4 regions of the Noviherbaspirillum sp. L7-7A genome follow, and region 1 is predicted to be linked to each of the others. Evidence: predicted binding sites of a transcription regulator. Region 1 holds the regulator's gene; each other region holds the start of a gene.
The links. Region 1 encodes sigma-54, which starts transcription at its own class of promoters, with help from an activator protein. Its sites were predicted from a motif close to TGGCANGNAANCTGCTTT; they were not measured.
Positions count from the first base shown of each region.

Region 2: a site for sigma-54 is predicted at 2,222-2,239, ahead of KTQ42_RS19710 (PEP-CTERM sorting domain-containing protein). Genes of this name have one in related genera too.
Region 3: a site for sigma-54 is predicted at 2,182-2,199, ahead of prpB (methylisocitrate lyase). Genes of this name have one in related genera too.
Region 4: a site for sigma-54 is predicted at 2,438-2,455, ahead of pepA (flocculation-associated PEP-CTERM protein PepA). Genes of this name have one in related genera too.

Region 1 is NZ_JAHQRJ010000001.1:3,745,093-3,749,852, reverse strand. Features, by position in the region: gene lptB (LPS export ABC transporter ATP-binding protein) at 1-618, shown strand, start outside; gene KTQ42_RS17105 (RNA polymerase factor sigma-54) at 631-2,115, shown strand; gene raiA (ribosome-associated translation inhibitor RaiA) at 2,191-2,559, shown strand; gene KTQ42_RS17095 (hypothetical protein) at 2,709-2,942, shown strand; gene KTQ42_RS17090 (enoyl-CoA hydratase/isomerase family protein) at 3,141-4,241, shown strand; gene KTQ42_RS17085 (deoxyguanosinetriphosphate triphosphohydrolase) at 4,281-4,760, opposite strand, start outside.
Region 2 is NZ_JAHQRJ010000002.1:310,962-315,721, reverse strand. Features, by position in the region: gene KTQ42_RS19715 (acyl-CoA dehydrogenase) at 1-648, shown strand, start outside; gene KTQ42_RS19710 (PEP-CTERM sorting domain-containing protein) at 1,494-2,162, opposite strand; gene KTQ42_RS19705 (glutathione S-transferase family protein) at 2,727-3,380, shown strand; gene KTQ42_RS19700 (M24 family metallopeptidase) at 3,646-4,092, opposite strand; gene KTQ42_RS19695 (LysR family transcriptional regulator) at 4,108-4,760, opposite strand, start outside.
Region 3 is NZ_JAHQRJ010000001.1:1,165,445-1,170,204, reverse strand. Features, by position in the region: gene acnD (Fe/S-dependent 2-methylisocitrate dehydratase AcnD) at 1-38, opposite strand, end outside; gene prpC (2-methylcitrate synthase) at 51-1,205, opposite strand; gene prpB (methylisocitrate lyase) at 1,243-2,133, opposite strand; gene prpR (propionate catabolism operon regulatory protein PrpR) at 2,356-3,975, shown strand; gene ntrC (nitrogen regulation protein NR(I)) at 4,046-4,760, opposite strand, start outside.
Region 4 is NZ_JAHQRJ010000002.1:78,269-83,028, forward strand. Features, by position in the region: gene KTQ42_RS18560 (SGNH/GDSL hydrolase family protein) at 63-755, shown strand; gene opgC (OpgC domain-containing protein) at 748-1,956, opposite strand; gene pepA (flocculation-associated PEP-CTERM protein PepA) at 2,507-3,340, shown strand; gene KTQ42_RS18575 (SulP family inorganic anion transporter) at 3,709-4,760, shown strand, end outside.

The sequences.
Region 1 (4,760 bases):
GGCAAGACCACGTCGTTCTACATGATCGTCGGCCTGGTGCCCTCCGACGCCGGCACCATCGACGTGGACGGCGTCGACATCTCGCGCCTGCCTATCCACCGCCGCGCTGTGCTGGGCCTGTCCTACCTGCCGCAGGAAGCCTCGGTATTTCGCAAGCTCACCGTCGAGGAAAACATCCGCGCGGTGCTGGAGCTGCAGCGCTACGAGGGCAAGCCGCTGTCGAAGGAGCAGATCGCGAACCGGCTCAATGCCCTGCTCTCCGAACTGCAGATCGAAAAGCTGCGTGACAACCAGGCGATGTCGCTGTCCGGCGGTGAACGCAGGCGTGTAGAAATCGCGCGCGCCCTGGCCACCAGCCCGCGCTTCATCCTTCTGGACGAGCCCTTTGCCGGCGTCGATCCGATCGCCGTCATCGAAATCCAGCGCATCGTGCGTTTCCTCAAGGAGCGCAATATCGGCGTGCTTATAACGGACCACAATGTCCGCGAGACGCTGGGCATTTGCGACCATGCCTACATCATCAATCAGGGCGTGGTGCTGGCCAGCGGCCGCCCGGACGACATCATTGCCGACGAGTCGGTGCGCCGCGTCTATCTCGGCGAGCACTTCCGGATGTAAGAAAAGGCACAAATGAAACAGACACTTCAACTCCGCGTATCCCAGCATCTTGCGCTGACGCCGCAACTGCAGCAGTCGATCCGGCTGCTGCAGCTCTCAACGCTGGAACTGCATCAGGAACTGGAACAGATCCTGTCGGAGAATCCGCTGCTTGAACGTCTGGATGATCCGCTTGACCATTCGATCAGGCTGCTGGCCGACGGCTCCGTCAGCAGCGCACCCACCTCCACGCCAAGCAGCGACGCACCCGCTTCCGATGCCGCCCCTTCCGCGGAAGGCGAAGGCGGCTTCGAGGCCGGCGAAGGCGGCGGCGAAAGCAGCGATAGCGGCGCCGATGCCGACTGGAGTTTCGACGACGTTGCGCGGACGTCCAAGGCGCCGGAAGACGACGACGCCCGTCCCCAGATGGAAGCGCATGAGCTGACCCTGCGCGAGCATCTGCTGGAACAGATGCGCGTGACCGTCCAGAATCCGCGCGACCGCGCACTGGTTGAACTGGTCATCGATGCGCTGGATGACAACGGTTATCTGACCGAGCCGCTGGAGGAGATCCACGCGCGACTGCCGGAGGAACTGGAAGTCGAGATCGAGGAGCTGTCGATGGCGCTGAAGCTCTTGCAAAGCTTCGACCCGCCCGGCGTCGGCGCGCGCGACGCGTCGGAATGCCTGGCGCTGCAGATCAGGCGCATGCCCCGCGTTCCCATGGTGACGCGCCGCACCGCGCTGCAGATCGTCGAGAAGCACTTGCAGCTGTTTGCCCAGCGCGACTTCAACAAGTTGAAAAAATCCCTGGACTGCGACGAGGAGGACCTGCGCGAGGCCCAGGTAGTGATCCGGCAATGCAATCCGCATCCTGGGGCCATGTTCGCCAGCGACGCATCCGACTATGTCGTGCCCGACGTGATCGTCAAGCGCGGCAAGAACGGCTGGCAGGTGACACTGAATCACGAGGTGATGCCGCGCCTGCGCGTCAATGCGCTGTATGCCAACATCCTCAAGCAGAGCAAGGGCGAAGGCTCGATGAGTTCACAGCTGCAGGAAGCGAAATGGCTGATCAAGAACATGCGCCAGCGTTTCGATACCATCCTGCGCGTGGCCCAGGCGATTGTGGACCGCCAGCGCAATTTTTTCTCTCATGGCGCCGTGGCAATGCGACCTCTTGTGTTACGAGAAATAGCTGATACACTGGGTTTACACGAAAGCACCATCTCGCGTGTGACAACACAGAAATACATGCTCACGCCGCATGGCATGTTCGAGTTGAAGTACTTCTTTGGCAGCCATGTTGCAACCGATGCAGGCGGCGAAGCCTCATCGACTGCAATCCGGGCGTTGATCAAACAACTCATAGGAGCCGAAGACCCGAAGAATCCATTTTCCGATAGTCGCATCGCAGAAATGCTGGCGGAACAGGGTATGGTCGTGGCACGCCGTACCGTCGCAAAATATCGGGAAGCCCTGAAGATCCCTCCAGTCAACCTGCGCAAGTCCTTGTAGTTTTTTGCAGCATGTAACTCGCTGACATGTTTCATCTTCAGTGAAACCTCTGCCGGCCTTTCACAGGAGCGTAGTATGAATCTCACCATCAGTGGACATCATCTCGAAGTGACTCCCGCAATTCGTGAATACGTGCAAGGCAAGCTTGAGCGGATCAAGCGCCATTTCGACCATGTCATTGATATAGCGGTCATCTTGGCCGTTGATAATCTCCCTGAGAAAGAAAGGCGCCAGCGCGCCGAGATCACCCTGAGGCTACGGGGCAAGGATGTGCATGTGGCCAGCATTGCGCAGGACCTGTACGCCGCCATTGATACGCTGATCGACAAGCTCGATCGCCAGGTCTTGAAATACAAGACCAGGATCCAGGACCATCAGCATGCCGGCATCAAGCGCATGATCGAGGAAGATAGTGACGGCACCGCGGCGGCACCGGCTGCCTGAGCCACACAGCGCATTCCCGTAAAATGCATGAACGCAGGGCGCTCCAAGCGCCTTGCATAAAAAACCACAGTTCGAAAATACTGTTTATACATACAGTACTTGTGATACATTAACGCCATGTTCAACGTTTCTGCCCTGGAGAAGACGTCATGGCGCAATTCAATACTACCGCAAGCAATCCCCTTTACCTCGATCAGGCACCAGCCGGCTTCATGCTGCGCGTAGGCCGCCGAGAAATGCGGATCCGCCGCGAAGTGCGGAAAAATCAATACAGCGTCAATCCCATCATTGATTGCCGCCCTGGCGATGATCCCGGCCACCTGCAAATGCTGCTGTTCAATCGCTGGACTGTGGTTCTGGCCAAGGCAAGCGCAGCACATTAAATTTCTGCAGACCGGTATCCGCACGCTCGGAGGCCGGTTCACATCAGGCTGCGTTTCCTGAATGTTGCTAAACTATGCACCTTCATTAACGCGCCTGACAACGAAGCACAAGGGAATTTCCTGGAGACGGCCGGCACAGGTGGTCTGGCTTTAAGGATGGCAAAGGCATTTTTGTCAGGCGCTTTTGACCAGGCCAATATGAGCGGACACCTTACCGGCACAATAAGAAACCATATCGGTTTCATGACCCTTGATCGGGCCAAGGCATTGAATGCCTTATCGCTGGACATGATAAGAGCGCTCACTGCGCTTCTGCGTGAATGGCAAGCCAACGAGGATGTCTTCGCAGTCGTCATACGATCAAGCAGCCAACGGGCTTTCTGTGCGGGTGGCGACATCCGGTTCTTTCATGAAGTCGGCACGGCGGGTCCCGCTGGCGGCAGCGCATTGCTGGAAGATTTCTTCACCGAAGAATACGCACTGAATCACCTGATTCATCATTACAGCAAGCCATACATTGCGCTGATGGACGGGATTGTCATGGGCGGCGGCATGGGAATATCGCAAGGTAGCGCACAGAGCCAGTTACGCATCGTGACTGACAAGACCGCGATGGCGATGCCTGAAGTGCATATCGGTCTGTTCCCGGATGTAGGCGGCGGCTATTTCCTTTCCCGTCTGCCAGGCAAGCTGGGCGTGTGGCTGGGGCTGACTGGACAAACCATCGCCGCCGCCGATGCGCTCTACGCCGGACTGGCCGATCTCTTTCTTCCCTCGGCCGCACTGCCGGAACTGCTGACCATGCTTGAGACGGAGCCAATGGCAAGCGGCAAGCAGATTACGGAAAGAATAAGCCGCTTTGCAGCGCCCTATCGTTCCGAAGCCGATCCCGAGAACAGCATGCTGGCCCGGCAGCGGGCGGAAATCGACCGTCACTTCGCGCATGACAGCATCGCCGCCATCATGACTTCGCTTGCGGGCGATAACAGTGACTTTGCAGACAAGTCATTGAGCGCGATGCATCGCGGTTCTCCTTTGCTGCTGTGCGTGACGCTGGAGCAGTTGCGACGCGGTGCCACGCTGTCAGTGGCCGATTGCCTGCGCATGGAACGCGTGATGATCCGACGCTCGTTCGAAGGCACCGAAGTGCTGGAAGGCATACGGGCGCGGGTGATTGAAAAGGACAATGCGCCGCGCTGGATGCCAGCCAATGTGGCGGAAGTCAGCGCCGAGCAGGTCAGCGCCTATTTCGTGGAGGCCTGGCCTGATTACGCCCATCCGCTACGCGATCTAGCCTGATTGAATTACTTGCCCGCCGTGCCATCGCGCACGGCGGCTTCAGGTTTCCTCGATGGCAAACAGGCGCCTGTGTTCACGCATTGCATAACGGTCGGTCATGCCCGCTATGTAATCCGAGACGCTGCGTGCCTGCAAGGCAGTGTGCTGCGCTTCATCCACGCCAGCATCGCGCGCAAGCTGATAGGAAGGCGGGAGAAGCGCCGGTTCCTGCATGAAGATGCTGAACAGCTCCGTCACGACGCGACGCGCCTTGCTGGTCATGCGGTTGACCTGGTAATGCTGATACAGGTTCTTGCGGAGGAAGCGCTTGAGCAATAGCGCTTCGCTGCGCATGCTTTCTGAAAAGGCAATCAGGGGGCCGGCAATCCGGACTTCCTCGACGCTTTGCACACCGCTGGCGCGTATGCGCTCCCTGGATGTATCGATCAGATCGATGATCAATGCATTGATCATCCGGCGCACCGTTTCATTAATGGCGCGGCGTCCACCGATTCCTGGGAACGCAGCTTCCGCCTCGCG
Region 2 (4,760 bases), on a different contig from region 1:
GAGAACCAGGCCTTCTATGAATTCATGGTGCCCATCGTCAAGGGCTGGTCGACCGAGATGTCGATCGACGTCGCCTCGACCGGCGTGCAGGTGCATGGCGGCATGGGCTTCATCGAGGAAACCGGCGCGGCGCAGTTCTACCGCGACGCCCGCATCCTGACCATTTATGAAGGCACTACCGCGATCCAGGCCAACGACCTGGTCGGCCGCAAGACCGTGCGCGACGGCGGCGCCACCGCCCGCGCCATCCTGGCGCAGGTGCGGCGCACCGAGGCCGAACTGGAATCGGCCGGCGGCGGCGACCTGGCGGCGATCCGCAACCAGCTGGCCGCCGGCTCACGGGCGCTGGAAGAGGTGGTGGAGTACATTGTGGGCAACATGAAGTCCGACATCAAGGGAGTGTTCGCGGGCAGCGTGCCCTACCTGAAGATGGCTGGCATCGTGCTGTGCGGCTGGCAGATGGCGCGCGCGGCGTTGATTGCGCAGAAGAAGCTGGATGCGGGCGAGGGCGATGCGCGCTTCTACCAGGCCAAGATCGCCACGGCGCGCTTCTTTGCCGATTATCTGCTGTCGCAGGCCTCGTCCTGCCGCGCTGCCATCGTCGGCGGCAGCGTTGGCGTAATGGCGCTGGCAGAAGACCAGTTCTAATTCGGCACCGCTTCGTCGCTATGCTCCGCGACGAATGATATAGCGCATACCTATGACGAGCTACTCAGGCGACAGTAATAAGAAAGGTGGACTTTTGCTAGATGTATGGAACTAGCCGTCTTGATGGCATAGCGGCGGGCGAAGAAGCTGGTAGTCAGGGTACAGCAAGTGGATTGCTTGACATGCACACATATGAATTAAGAACGGCCGGTTTCCAATGTGGAGCAGACATTGGAAAGATACGATCGAAGGGCGCCAATGGGTCGAACTGCGACATTCGTTGTTCGCTATAGCCTGTCGGTTAAAGTAGCAACTGCTTGGCAAGAATAATCCATGCCGTCCGTCGCACGGCATCATACGCATCAGCTTGAATGGGTGCATAGGCTTGCCATCACCGGCAATTGATTGCCGCCGGGTTAGCTTCCAAGGTGCGTGGCAAGTGGGTTAGCTTTTCGCTGCTGCATCCAGTTATGACCCAGATGTCATGACGGACTGTACCCTATACAACCTTGCTAGGCGGGTCTGTACGCAGCGATCACAATCTCCCTAAAGGCATCCCCACTCCACAATCCAGAAAGCTTAAAGCCTGCCAACCGTCAGCAACTGAGCCCAGTCGACTTTTTTATCTATATTTATGAAAAGAAGAGAGTAAAGCCGGTTGACAGGGCAATTAGTTGAGACTTTAGCGCTCCCACAGTTAGGCGAGCTTCTTTTTTAAGGGCACGTCTCTAGGCAAATTTGCTTTCGCCTACGCCATTTAGCGCGATGTAAAAATATCGCCACCGGGAAACATAAGGTGGCGATCAGGCAATGCGTGCTCTTTGGAGGATGAAGAGCAAACGCTACTAGCCGCGTGAGCGACGGCGAGCTGTTATGAGACCAACCAGAGCGATCCCGAAAAGAGCCACGCCAGTGGGTTCAGGAACGGCTGAAACGCGCACATTATCCAAGCCTTCTGTTGAAATAAAACCTCCGAAATAGGCGGTCTGAATAGACGCTGACGTGAAACTTTCGTTATCCGTGCCAACGACGCCAAAAAACCCGCTCGATAATGTATTAAATACTGTCTCGGTGAGGCCGTTTATAGTTACAGAATAGCTGTCGGTATAGTCAGTGTCGAACCAGTCGAAACCAAACGCCGTTACGGCGTTGTCAAACGTGAACAAGGTGGTCGGTCCCACATATCCATCACCGCTGTCGCCCCAACCGTAGAAGTTTTGACCTGCAAAGTTCGACGGGATAGCGGTATCGTCACCCCAAGACAATGACCCGGTCGAAATACCTGAGTTATCGCCGTTAGCAACAGTTGAAAGGCTAAATCCTTTGAACGAACCAGCATAGTTAGCCGTGCTGAAACCGACCGTGGCGGATGAAAATGTCTCAACAGTAGTTAGACCAGCAGCAGCTTGGAAAGCTGCTAGGTCAGTATAGGTGGTCAAGGTTGCATGGGCCGGGATTGTAGTTGCAGCGCAGGCCAATGCTGCGATTGCCGTGAAGGTTTTGAGTGTTTTCATAAATACTCCCTGGGAAAATTGTCGTTTTTAATAAGCCACTGGACTGGGCTAACCGGTAGTAGGCATAAAATGTGCCACCGGAAATATATTGTTTTTATTCAATGACTTGATTTTTTGAAACTAAATTCTTAGGTGAAACTGTCAAGTTTTTCGACAACTTCATTTCTTGTCATGCGGTTTCGAACAGGGACTTTTTCGAGTTATATGTTGTGATGTGTTCCTAGCACGCTTGCGCATCTGTGGGTGCCTGCTATCAGTAACTTACGACTCACGAGTTGCGGCAGCAGTCGGCCATTTCCAGCCATTGCGTAGCGGCCTACGCCGCTTGATAGCAGACATTCGCTGTTATATCGACAATTGACGTAACGCATCGGCGCGGAGTGAACAATCGCTGAGCGAACGGCTAGTATTTCCTCCATGAAACCAACACCCGGTCCTTCAACGGCTCGGGTCACGCTGTTCGTATATGCAGTGTCTGTCTAATTAGGGCTATGTCGAATCACTCTTTTCAAAACAAAAACTTGGCCGCAAAATGCTTCTGTGCGTATCACCCAGAGTCTTCCAATGACCCCTATCATTACCGCCTTTGAGCAATCTCCGGATCACGGCACGGGACAGGCACGTGACATGCGCGTTCGCTGGGCACTTGAGGAAATGAATCAGCCATACGACGTCCGTCTTGTATCGTTCAGTGAAATGAAAGAACCTGCGCATCTCGCTCTTCATCCGTTTGGTCAGATTCCGACTTACGAAAAAGGCGATCTCACCCTGTTCGAATCAGGGGCGATCGTGTTCCATATTGCGGAGCGCCATGGTGGCCTCCTGCCAGACGATGCGAATGCCAGGTGGCGCGCGATCACATGGATGTTCGCCGCGCTCAACACGGTGGAGCCGCCGCTTGTAGATCGCGAAGTTGCCATGCTACAGGAGCGTGATAAGCCTTGGTATGAACAACGCCAGCCTGTCGTCGAGGATCGCGCCCGCAAACGGCTTGATGAACTTTCCCGTCGACTTGGCGATGCCGACTGGCTCGATGGCACCTTCACCGCAGGCGACCTTTTGATGGTGGGGGTGCTATTCAGGTCGAAAGATTCCGGAATCTTGGAAGAATATCCAAATCTCTCCGCCTATGTCGCGCGCGGCGAAGCACGCCCTGCCTTTATGCGTGCTTTTGCTGCTCAATTGACTGTCTTCACTACTGTTCAACCAAGCAAGTAAACGGCACAAGCATGGCGGCTCCGCTGAACACCTGAAGCCTCAGCCTTCAATCAATCGGATATGCCCCGGGAGAAAGGATGTCGGTTATCTCAAACGTTGAGCGTCCGCTTTCTGGAGGGCCTACAGGCAGCAAAGGGTCGGGTCCACCCCTCCGGCATTAGCGGCAGCCGGCCAGAAGCGGCCAGTGGCTGCGTCGGCACACTGGAAAGACGGCCTCGCTCCCGCTTTCAGGTCGTAGCGTCTCGATATACTGCCTCTACTGCAATCATGAATACTGTGCATTTCCGTACAGCCACACAGTCAACATTTCAATTCCGCTTTCGGTTAGGGCCACCATCTGCTCCTGCTGGGCAGACAGTGAGCGTTCTATCGTCACGATGTTCCAACCATTTGCCAGGTGCTTGGTAAGTGGCTTCCCTGCATTGAACATCGGCGCGACGGTGAGGATAATGCCCGGTTTAAGAATTAGCCCGGCGCCTGGATGGACAAAGTACAGCACTTGGAGTTCATCGTGATAAACCTTCCCGATCCCACGGCCACAGAATTCGCGAACGACACAGAATCCCTTACGCTGTGAGATGGTCTGGATGACGCATCTGATGTCACCTAATGTCGCGCCAGGATGCGCGGCGAGAGGTGCCGGAGCGCAGTGCCTCATAAGTACTATTGACCAAGCGGCTAGCGAGGATTCCTGGCTCTCCGATAAAGTAATTGCGCTTCTTGTGATTTATGATTTTACTGCTGCGCGCAAAAACTCAACAAATGCACGCACTCTCGCCGAAAGGTGACGATTTTGAGGATAGAGGATCGAAAACGGGCGAGAGCGTCCCCCGTATTTTTGAAGGACCTCTACAAGGTCGCCACGCCTTAACGCATCGGCCACTGCAAAGCGGTAGGTCTGATAAAGCCCACCGCCCGCGTTAACCCACGCAACAGCCCCTAGCGCATCGTTAAGCACGCGCATCCGGCTCGTTATTGGCTTCTCGACTGCATTACCTCGTTCGTCAGTGAACAGCCACTGTAGTGGGCGCCCAGTATTCGGCGATATATATTGAATACAATCGTGTCTATCCAGGTCGTCGATGGTGCGTGGCTCCCTTTTTTTCGCCAAGTATGTTGGGGTACCAAATACGCCCAAAATTGCGTCCTCAAGCTTGAATGCGACAAGACGCGAATCTTGTTGGATGCCTAATCGAATTGCAAGGTCAAAGCCTTCTTCTACAAAGTCAATAATTTTGTCTGAGATACTGATTTCAATGTCGATCTGCGGGTAAAGCTCGGCGAACTTAGGCATTAACGGCAACAAGCGAAACGTTCCGTAAGCAGCACTGACGCTGATGCGTAGCGGACCACTTGGGACGGTCTGCGCGCCGGTGATAG
Region 3 (4,760 bases), 2.6 Mb from region 1:
CCGGTGCCGGGAAGCTGCTTGCGATATTCGAGGTTCATGATGATCCTGCTTTACTTGCGGTCGTTGATGGGCACGAAGGCCAGATCTTCCGGGCCGACATAGTTGGCGCTCGGGCGGATGATCTTGTTGTCGATGCGCTGCTCGATGATGTGCGCGGCCCAGCCGGAGGTACGGGCGATCACGAACAGCGGGGTGAACATCGCGGTCGGCACGCCCATCATGTGGTAGGACACGGCCGAGAACCAGTCGAGGTTGGGGAACATCTTCTTGATGTCCCACATCACGGTTTCCAGGCGGTCGGCGATGTCGAACATCTTGGTCGAGCCGGATTCCAGCGACAGGTTGCGCGCCACTTCCTTGATCACCACGTTGCGCGGATCGGAAATGGTGTAGACCGGGTGGCCGAAGCCGATGATGACTTCCTTGTTCTCCACGCGCTTCCTGACATCGGCCTCGGCCTCGTCCGGATTGTCGTAGCGCTTCTGCACTTCGAACGCGACTTCATTGGCGCCGCCATGCTTGGGGCCGCGCAGCGCGCCGATCGCGCCGGTGATGGCCGAATACATGTCCGAGCCGGTGCCGGCAACCACGCGGCCGGCGAAGGTGGAGGCATTGAATTCATGCTCGGCATACAGGATCAGCGACACATGCATCGCCTTGACCCAGGACTCCTTGGGCGCATGGCCGTGCAGCAGGTGCAGGAAGTGGCCGCCGATGGAATCGTCATCGGTCTCGACCTCGATGCGGCGGCCGTTGTGGCTGTAGTGGTACCAGTACAGCAGGGCCGAACCCAGCGAGGCCATCAGGCGGTCGGCGATATCGCGCGCGCCCGGCGTGTTGTGGTCATCCTTTTCCGGCAGCACGCAACCCAGCACCGACACCGCAGTGCGCATCACGTCCATCGGATGGGACGATGCAGGCAGTGCTTCCAGCACGGTCTTCAGGTTGCTCGGAATGCCGCGCAGCGAGCGCAGCTTGGCCTTGTAGCCCTTCAGTTCGCCGGCGGTCGGCAGCTTGCCGTGCACCAGCAGGTAGGCGATTTCCTCGAACTCGGAGGTATTGGCCACGTCCAGGATGTCATAGCCGCGGTAGTGCAGGTCGTTGCCGGTCTTGCCCACGGTGCACAGCGCGGTATTGCCGGCGGTGACGCCGGACAGGGCAACGGATTTCTTCGGTTTGAATGCGGCTGTTTGTTGATCGCTCATTGTTTTCTCCTGTATCTGCTTGATCTGATTCATCTGCTTAGCGGGCTTTTTGCTGCGCGAACAGCGCGTCGAGCTTTTGCTCGAAGTCGTGGTAGTTGATGCGGTCATACAGCTCCATGCGGGTCTGCATGGTATCGACCACATTCTTCTGGGTGCCCTCCCGGCGCACGGTGTTGTAGACGTTCTCGGCGGCCTTGTTCATGGCGCGGAAGGCCGACAGCGGGTACAGCGCGATGCCGACATCGGCCGTTTTCAGTTCTTCCACGGTAAACAGCGGCGTGGCGCCGAACTCGGTGATGTTGGCCAGGATAGGCACCTTCACCGCGTGGGCGAACTGCTTGTACATCGCCAGCTCGGTGATGGCTTCCGGGAAGATCATGTCGGCGCCGGCCTCGACGCAGGCCACCGCCCGCTCGATTGCCGACTCCAGGCCCTCGACGGCCAGCGCATCGGTGCGGGCCATGATCACGAAGTCCGGGTCGGTGCGGGCATCCACCGCAGCCTTGATGCGGTCGACCATTTCCTGCTTGCTGACGATTTCCTTGTTGGGCCGGTGGCCGCAGCGCTTGGCGCCGACCTGGTCCTCGATATGCATGGCGGCGGCGCCGAACTTGATCATGGACTTGACGGTGCGCGCGACATTGAAGGCCGAGGAGCCGAAGCCGGTGTCGACGTCGACCAGCAGCGGCAGGTCGCAGACGTCGGTAATACGGCGCACGTCGGTCAGCACATCGTCGAGGTTGGAAATGCCCAAGTCCGGCAAGCCCAGCGAGCCGGCCGCGACACCGCCGCCGGAAAGATAGATGGCGCGAAAGCCCGCGCGCTTGGCCAGCAGCGCATGGTTCGCATTGATGGCGCCGATGACCTGCAGCGGGGATTCTTCCTTGACGGCTTGCCGGAATGCGGCGCCTGCGGAGCGTAATGTCATGATGGTCCTGAATGAAGAGGTTTCAGATGGAACGGTACGGATGCCTTAATTGCAATGGCCGTGCCAGAATTTGCGCAGATCGGCATCTCCTCTATTTTTTAAATAAGAATCAGTACCTTGCATGACTCTTCCATAGGGTGGCACAAAATCTAAACTGTTCTGCGGTCAGCAAATATGTTTCAATACCGGGCACCACGTGAAACATTGAAACAGGAGTGAAACATGGCGTCCGGCTTTGATGAAACATCGCTGCATGTAGACAAGCCGGTGTTGTGGACGGTGTCGATCTCCCGTCTTTTCCACCTGTTCCGCGACATCACGCCGGAATTCGACGAGCGCGCCGTCATCGAGCCGATCAATCTGGGTTTCGAGGAAGCGGTGGAACACATCCGCGCCCGCCTGGAAAACGAACGATGCGACGCGGTCATCGCGGCCGGCTCGAATGCCGCCTATCTGAAGAGCCGCCTGCCGGTTCCGGTAGTCGTCGCTCGGGCCAGCGGTTTCGACGTGATGCAGGCGCTGGCCCGGGCGCGCCGCATCTCGGCGCAGATGGGCATCATTACCTACCAGGACACGTTTCCCCAGCTGACTGAATTCCAGTCGGCATTCGGCCTGCGCATCGCGCAGCGCACCTATGCCACCGCTGAGGATGCCCGCACCCAGATCGGCGAACTGAAGGCGGCCGGCGTGAAAGCCATCGTCGGCACCGGCCTGATCATGGACCTGGCCGAGGAAGCGGACCTGGCCGGCGTGTTCCTCTATTCCGCCGGCTCGATCCGCCAGGCCTTCGAGGACGCACTGGAAATCGCCCGTTTCACCCGCCTGGAAAGCGGACGCGGACGCAGCGGCACGGTCAGCGCCGCCCTGCGTGCCCGCCACGGCTTGAAGGACCTGCGCGGCGACTCCGCCGCCATGCAGTCGGTGCGCCAGACGGTGATGCTCTATGCCCGCTCGCCGGCAACCGTGCTGATCCAGGGCGAAACCGGTTCCGGCAAGGAGCTTGTCGCGCAGGCCATCCACCGGGAAAGCATGCTCGGCCATGCCGCCGGCAAGCCTTTCGTCGCCGTCAATTGCGGCGCCATCGCGGAATCGCTGCTGGAATCCGAACTGTTCGGCTACGAGGAAGGCGCCTTCACCGGCTCGCGGCGCGGCGGCCGTCCGGGCCTGTTCGAGGCGGCGCACCGGGGTACGCTCTTCCTGGATGAAATCGGCGAGATGCCGCTGGCGCTGCAAACCCGCCTCTTGCGGGTGCTGGAAGAACGCGAGGTCATGCGGGTAGGCGGCACCCGGCCGATTCCCGTGGATGTGCGCATCATCAGCGCGACCCACTGCGACCTCGACGCCCGGGTGCGCGACGGCGCCTTCCGGGCCGACCTGTTCTACCGGCTGTCGGTGCTGCGTCTGCGCCTGCCATCGTTGCGGGAACGCCCGGAAGACCTGACCGGCCTGGCGGAATGGCTGCTGAAGAACGCCCTGGCGGCGCTGGGCGTGCGGCCGCATGCCAATCTGCATGCGGAAGTCCAGGCTTGCGGCCCGCTGCTGCGAAGTTATGGCTGGCCAGGGAATGTGCGCGAGCTGCGCAACCTGATGCAGCGCCTGGCGCTGTTCCTGTCAGCCGAACCGCTGCAGGCGCTCACGCCCGCCTTCGTTGCGTCGGTTGCGCCGGAACTCGGTGTGGCACCCCCAGCGCAGCAGGAAGTGCCAATGGAAGAAGAAAACGACGTATTGCACGTGCTGGCCCGCTTCGGCGGCGACCGCGGCGCCGCTGCGCGCCATCTGGGCATCAGCCGCACTACCTTGTGGCGCCGGGTCAGGCAGGCGGAAGCCCAAGCACCGGATTGAGGCGACGCTGCGCTGTGCCGGTGCAAGGAAGCGGCGACGGCGAAATGCGCCTTCGCCGCCGCAACCCTGCCTACTCGTCCTTCGCGCCGTCGATGCCCAGCTCGTGGATCTTGCGGGTGATGGTGTTGCGCCCGATGCCCAGCCGGACTGCGGCATCGTTCTTGCGCCCATGGGTATGGCGCAGCGCGGTCTTGATCAGGGCCGACTCGAACTGGCGTCCCAGCGCATCCATCACTTCCGGACGGCCGGCGGCCAGCATTTGCGCCGCTTCGCTTTCCAGCAGCGCAATCCAGTTCGGCCGCTCGGGCGGCGCCATGTCCGCATAGGCGGGCGGCATGGTGCTGGCAAGGGCCGGGCTGGCGGGGTGGTAGCTATCCGCGGCAGCCGGGGCCGGGGCGACGAATTGCGGCGCGGGCGCCATCGCGGGCTGGGCGCTGCCCGCGGCCAGGTTCTGCTGGCCTTCCAGCAGCTCGGGCGGCAGATCCTTGACCTCGACGGTCTGGCCCGGCGCCATCACGGTAATCCAGTTGCACAGGTTTTCCAGCTGGCGCACATTGCCGGGCAATTCCAGATGGGACAGGAACTGCATCGCATGCTCGGACATGCGCTTGGCTTCCACGCCCAGCTGCTTGGCGCTCTGCGACAGGAAATGCCGGGTCAGGATGGGAATATCCTCGCGCCGCTCGCGCAAGGACGGCAGGCGCAGCCGGATCACGTTGAGCCGGTGATACAGGTCCTCGCGGAACAGGCCGTCCCGCACCCGCGTCTCCAGGTTCTGGTGGGTC
Region 4 (4,760 bases), on a different contig from region 1:
TAATATTGGCGAGCCGTCCCAAAATGCGGCAAGATCCGGTTGAATTAAATTAAAGGTTTGCAATGATTGCCATTTATCGGGCAGTGGTATCCCTTGTACTCGCCATGGGGTTGGCGCAGCCGGCTCTGGGCCAGAGCAGCGCGGCCGGGCTTCAGGCCGCCATCGATCCCAGGTGGACTTCGAGCTTCGACGCTTTCGCCAATGCTGATAAGCAACAGATGCCGGCGCCGGGCGGCGTGCTGTTCGTCGGCAGTTCGTCGATACGCCTCTGGGACAACCTGGAACAGCAGTTCAACACCGCGCCCATCGTGGTCAAGCGCGGCTTCGGCGGTTCCCGCATGGAAGACTGCGCCGCCCACCTGAGCCGCCTGGTGATTCCCTACAAACCGCGCACGGTTGTGATCTATGCCGGCGAGAACGACTTGGCCGAAGGCCGCCGGCCGGAACAGGTGCTGAAGAGCTTCACCCGCTTCGTCGAGGGCGTGCGCGCCGCCCTGCCGGCTACCCGCATCGCCTATGTATCAATCAAGCCGAGCATTGCCCGTGCCGGCATGCTGGACGACATCCGCGCCACCAATGCCCTGATCAGCGACTATGTGTCGCAGCTGGACAATGCCCGCTATATCGATGTCTTCACGCCTATGCTCGACAGCCGTGGCGCGCCGCGCGCCGAACTGTTCCGGGAAGACAGGCTGCATCTGAACCAGGCCGGCTATGCGCTGTGGCACGACCTGATCTCGCCGTCGCTCAGGTAGGCAGGTCGGATTCGGCCGCACTGGCGGCTCGGGTCTGGCTGCGCCGGGCGCGCTGCAGTTCCTGCTCCTTGCGCGCCGCCAGCATGCGCTGTTGCTCCTCGCGGTCGATGTACAGGGTGACCAGTGCGGTGGCATACAGCGCAGCCAAGCCGGCCGCCATCATCAGCACATCCAGCAGCAATGGCCGGCCTGGACGGTACTCCCCGGCAATCGTCAGCGCCGCAAGCACCACCACCAGGTGCATGCAGAACACCGGCAGCGAGGCCGACCCCAGCTTTTCCAGGAAGCCGATACGTGGCAGCCGCTCGCTCAGGCGCGGCCCGACATGCATGATCACCACCAGCAGTGCGAACAGGTTCAGCATGCGCAGCGGCCCCAGTTTCCATTTGTCAAAGAGCTGATTGATCAGGGATTCGGCATGTCCCGGCACCGGAATCTGCCCCGCCGTATGGCGCCAGATGAGGCAGACTAGCACCACCAGGACGGCGCCCGCCAGCAGGGCCTGCGGAAAGGGTTTGCGGTGATCCAGTCGGCCCTGCGCGGTGGCGGCGCCCATCCACAGCCCGAACAGCCAGAGGAATTGCCACGACAGGGTTTCAAACGAGCCGGTTTCGCTAAACGGCACCCGCAGCCCGATATGGCGCGCCAGCACTTCGTACAGCCCCTGCGACAGCGGGAACTGGCCGCATGCCCACAGCGCCACGCTGATGACGAACACGCCGGTCCAGCCGCGCTGCATCGCAAAGGCCAGCACGAAGGGGCTAGCGAACAGCAGCAGGATGTAGAGCGGAAGGATGTCGAGCAGCGGCGGATTGTAGATCAGCAGCAGCGCGCCCGGCAGGGCGGCCCATGGGTCGGACAGGTAAAAGCCGATCAGGTTGGTCAGCGCCGGTTGGTCGAGCTTCAGGCCGAGCAGTGCAATGGCCGAAAACAGGAACAGTAGCAGGGTGGCGTGGCAGGCATACACGGTGGTAACGCGCCGGAAGAAGGCTTTCTTCATCGCCGGTATCCCGGCCTTCTGCGCCCGTCCGGTGTAGATCAGGCCTGCCATGAAGGCTGACAGCATCACGAAACCCTCGGCAGCTGACACATAGCCGAAAGGCTGGCCGAGCTTGTCGGAAAACCGGGTCGGCAGATGCGTGGTGAACATCATTACCAGCATGAAGCCCCGGAGCAGATCCAGTTCCCACCGTCGATTCATGGTCATTCACCTGTCGAGTAACGGGACAGTCTGCCGGAAAAGCGATGACGGGGATTTGATTGAAAACACCGATGGAATAGGACGAGGAATTATCGGTATTGTGTAAATGGAAAAGCCATAAAGATGGCAATCGGATGTTTAAATTGCGCAATACGGAGAGGAGAATTCGTCGAGCAGTCAAAACATGTTTCCTGGGTAATCGGAATTAGGAATATTAATCTCGTAAAAAATATTAAATTTTCCATGTTCACATTCTCTGGTTCCTAGCCGCCAGAATCCGGAAAGCATGGTGAGTCACCCGGTGAGTAGGTCAGAAATGCCAGGAAATCAGGAAATTTATGTAATTACGTGCGCGATCGCACATACATTCTTGTTATTTCGTGCGCATTGTAAAATTGTTGTGTCGAATAAATTTACAATAATGAAACTAGTTACATTCAGTAACTTGTTAAGTCGTTGATTTTAAAAAATGTTGGCAACTTGGCACGTTTCCTGCTGATTAGTCCATGAGAGCAATCTCGCCATAATTAATCAAACTGGAACCGGAAAAATGAAAAACGCAATTCGCAAGACCCTGATCGCATGCGCAGTAACCGCCTCCTTCGCTGCCAGCTCGGGCGCCATGGCACAGAGCTTCCCTGACTTCACTGTAAACGAAGGCGCCATCGCCGGTGCCCTGGCTCAGACCGTCAACGCCGACAAGATCACCGGCAACTACGTGGAAGTCATCACCTTCGCCGGCTCCGAAACCAGCGGCACCTTCAATGTGTCCCTGAAGTGGAATGCCGGCCAGTTTGTCGGTAACAATGGTTCCACCCCACTGGCCAGCCAGCTTGGTAGCACGTCGTCCAGCCAGTACGGCCTGTACGCGCTGTACCAAGGCACCGGCACCTTCAACACCACCGCATCCGGCACCGTATTCAGCTTCGCGCCGGGCGGCAGCCTGAGCCTGTTTGCCGACGCGCAGGCCAACACCCAGTTCGGTCAGCCAACCAATGGCGCACTGGGTTTCACTACCAGCAACAATGCGGATGACGTGCTGATCGCTACCGGCACCCCAACCTCCGGCGAAGGCCGCCTCGACCCCAGCCTGAGCACCTGCGGCGCCACCAAAGGCATCAACTGCGGCAGCTTCGGCGCCTCGTCGACGTTCAACCTGACCGGCGCCGGCAGCGAGTATTTTGTTGCGCCCAACCCGTTCTATAACATTTCCTTCCAGTCGGGCCAGCTCAACAACTTCAACCCGACCGGCACCCAAGTCATCAACGGTTCGCTCGACGTGATCTTCGGTGGTTCCTCGGAAGTGCCGGAACCGGCAACCGTGGCCATGATTGGTCTGGGCCTGCTGGGCCTGGGCTTGTCCCGTCGTCGTAAGCAAGCCTGATGATGCCCGCCGCCTGCATGGGCGGCGCGTATAGACGTAATGAGAAACCACGGCGCTTTGCGGCTGTGGTTTTTTTGCCTGTGCCGTACGGTTCAAGCAATTTTGCAAGAGACATGATGAGATAAATTTGACTCTGGCCAGTTGCGATGCAGGGCGCCCGGGCTGCCACAGGCAGGCGCTGCAAGGGTGGCAACGCGGCAGCACGCTGACCAGGGCCGCCGATAAGCACTGTTACTTCCGGACGGGTACCTTATACTGCATGACGCCCGGCAAGGCTCTGACATGCTGGGACCGGCCCGCGCAGACTGCCCCGGCGCGGCACAGGCCAGCGCGACACGGGCAACATCCATCAATCAAAGCAGCCCGACATGCAGCCTTCCCAACGCCTCCGGCGTTATTTCCCCTTCCTGTCATGGCCGCGCCCGACACGGCATTCCCTGAAACGCGATGTCTGGGCCGGCATCACCGTCGGCCTGGTGCTGGTGCCGCAGGCGCTGGCCTATGCGACGCTGGCCGGCATGCCGCCATACACTGGCCTGTATGCCGCGCTGCTACCCAGCATCATCGGCATGCTATGGGGTTCGTCGCCGCTGCTGGCTGTGGGGCCGGTGGCGCTCACCTCCATCCTGGTGTTCGGCTCGCTATCCTCCATGGCAGCGCCGGAAACAGGCGCATGGATCGCGCTGGCTATCTGGCTGGCGCTGTATTCGGGCTTGTTCCAGTTGCTGCTAGGCGTGTTCCGCATGGGCAGCATTGCGAACCTGGTGTCGCAGCCGGTAGTAACAGGCTTCATCAACGCCGCTGCTGTCATCATCATGCTGTCGCAGCTGCCGCAGTTGCTGGGCATCGCCTTCCATCCGCGGCAGTGGTCCGTGCCCGCCGAATTCGTTACCCTGTCGCGAGGCACGCCCATCACCGCTGCCTTCGGCTGCAGCGCCATCCTGCTGCTGGTCCTGCTGAAGCGCTATGCTCCCAGGCTGCCGGGCGTGCTGCTGGTCACCGTGCTGGGCATCCTCGCCAGCCGGCTGCTGGACTATGCCGGCCACGGCGGCGCCATCGTCGGCGAGCTGCCGTCGAGTTTGCCGACGATGGCTTTGCCGCCCGCGATCTCCTTCGATAGCCACCGCGAACTGTGGCTGGGCGCACTGATTCTGGCCATCGTCAGCTTCACCGAGGCCATGTCGAGCTGCCGCGTGATCGCCCGCAAGCAGCGCGAGCGCTGGGATGAAAACCAGGAGCTGATTGGCCAAGGGCTGGCCAAGATGACCAGCGGCCTGTGCGGCGCCTTCCCGGTCAGCGGCTCGATCTCGCGCTCGGCGCTGAACCTGTATGCCGGCGCCACCAGCGCCTGGTCGTCGCTGGTGGCGGCGCTGTGCGTGCTGTTCTCGCTGCTGTTCCTGACCGGCTTCATCCATGACCT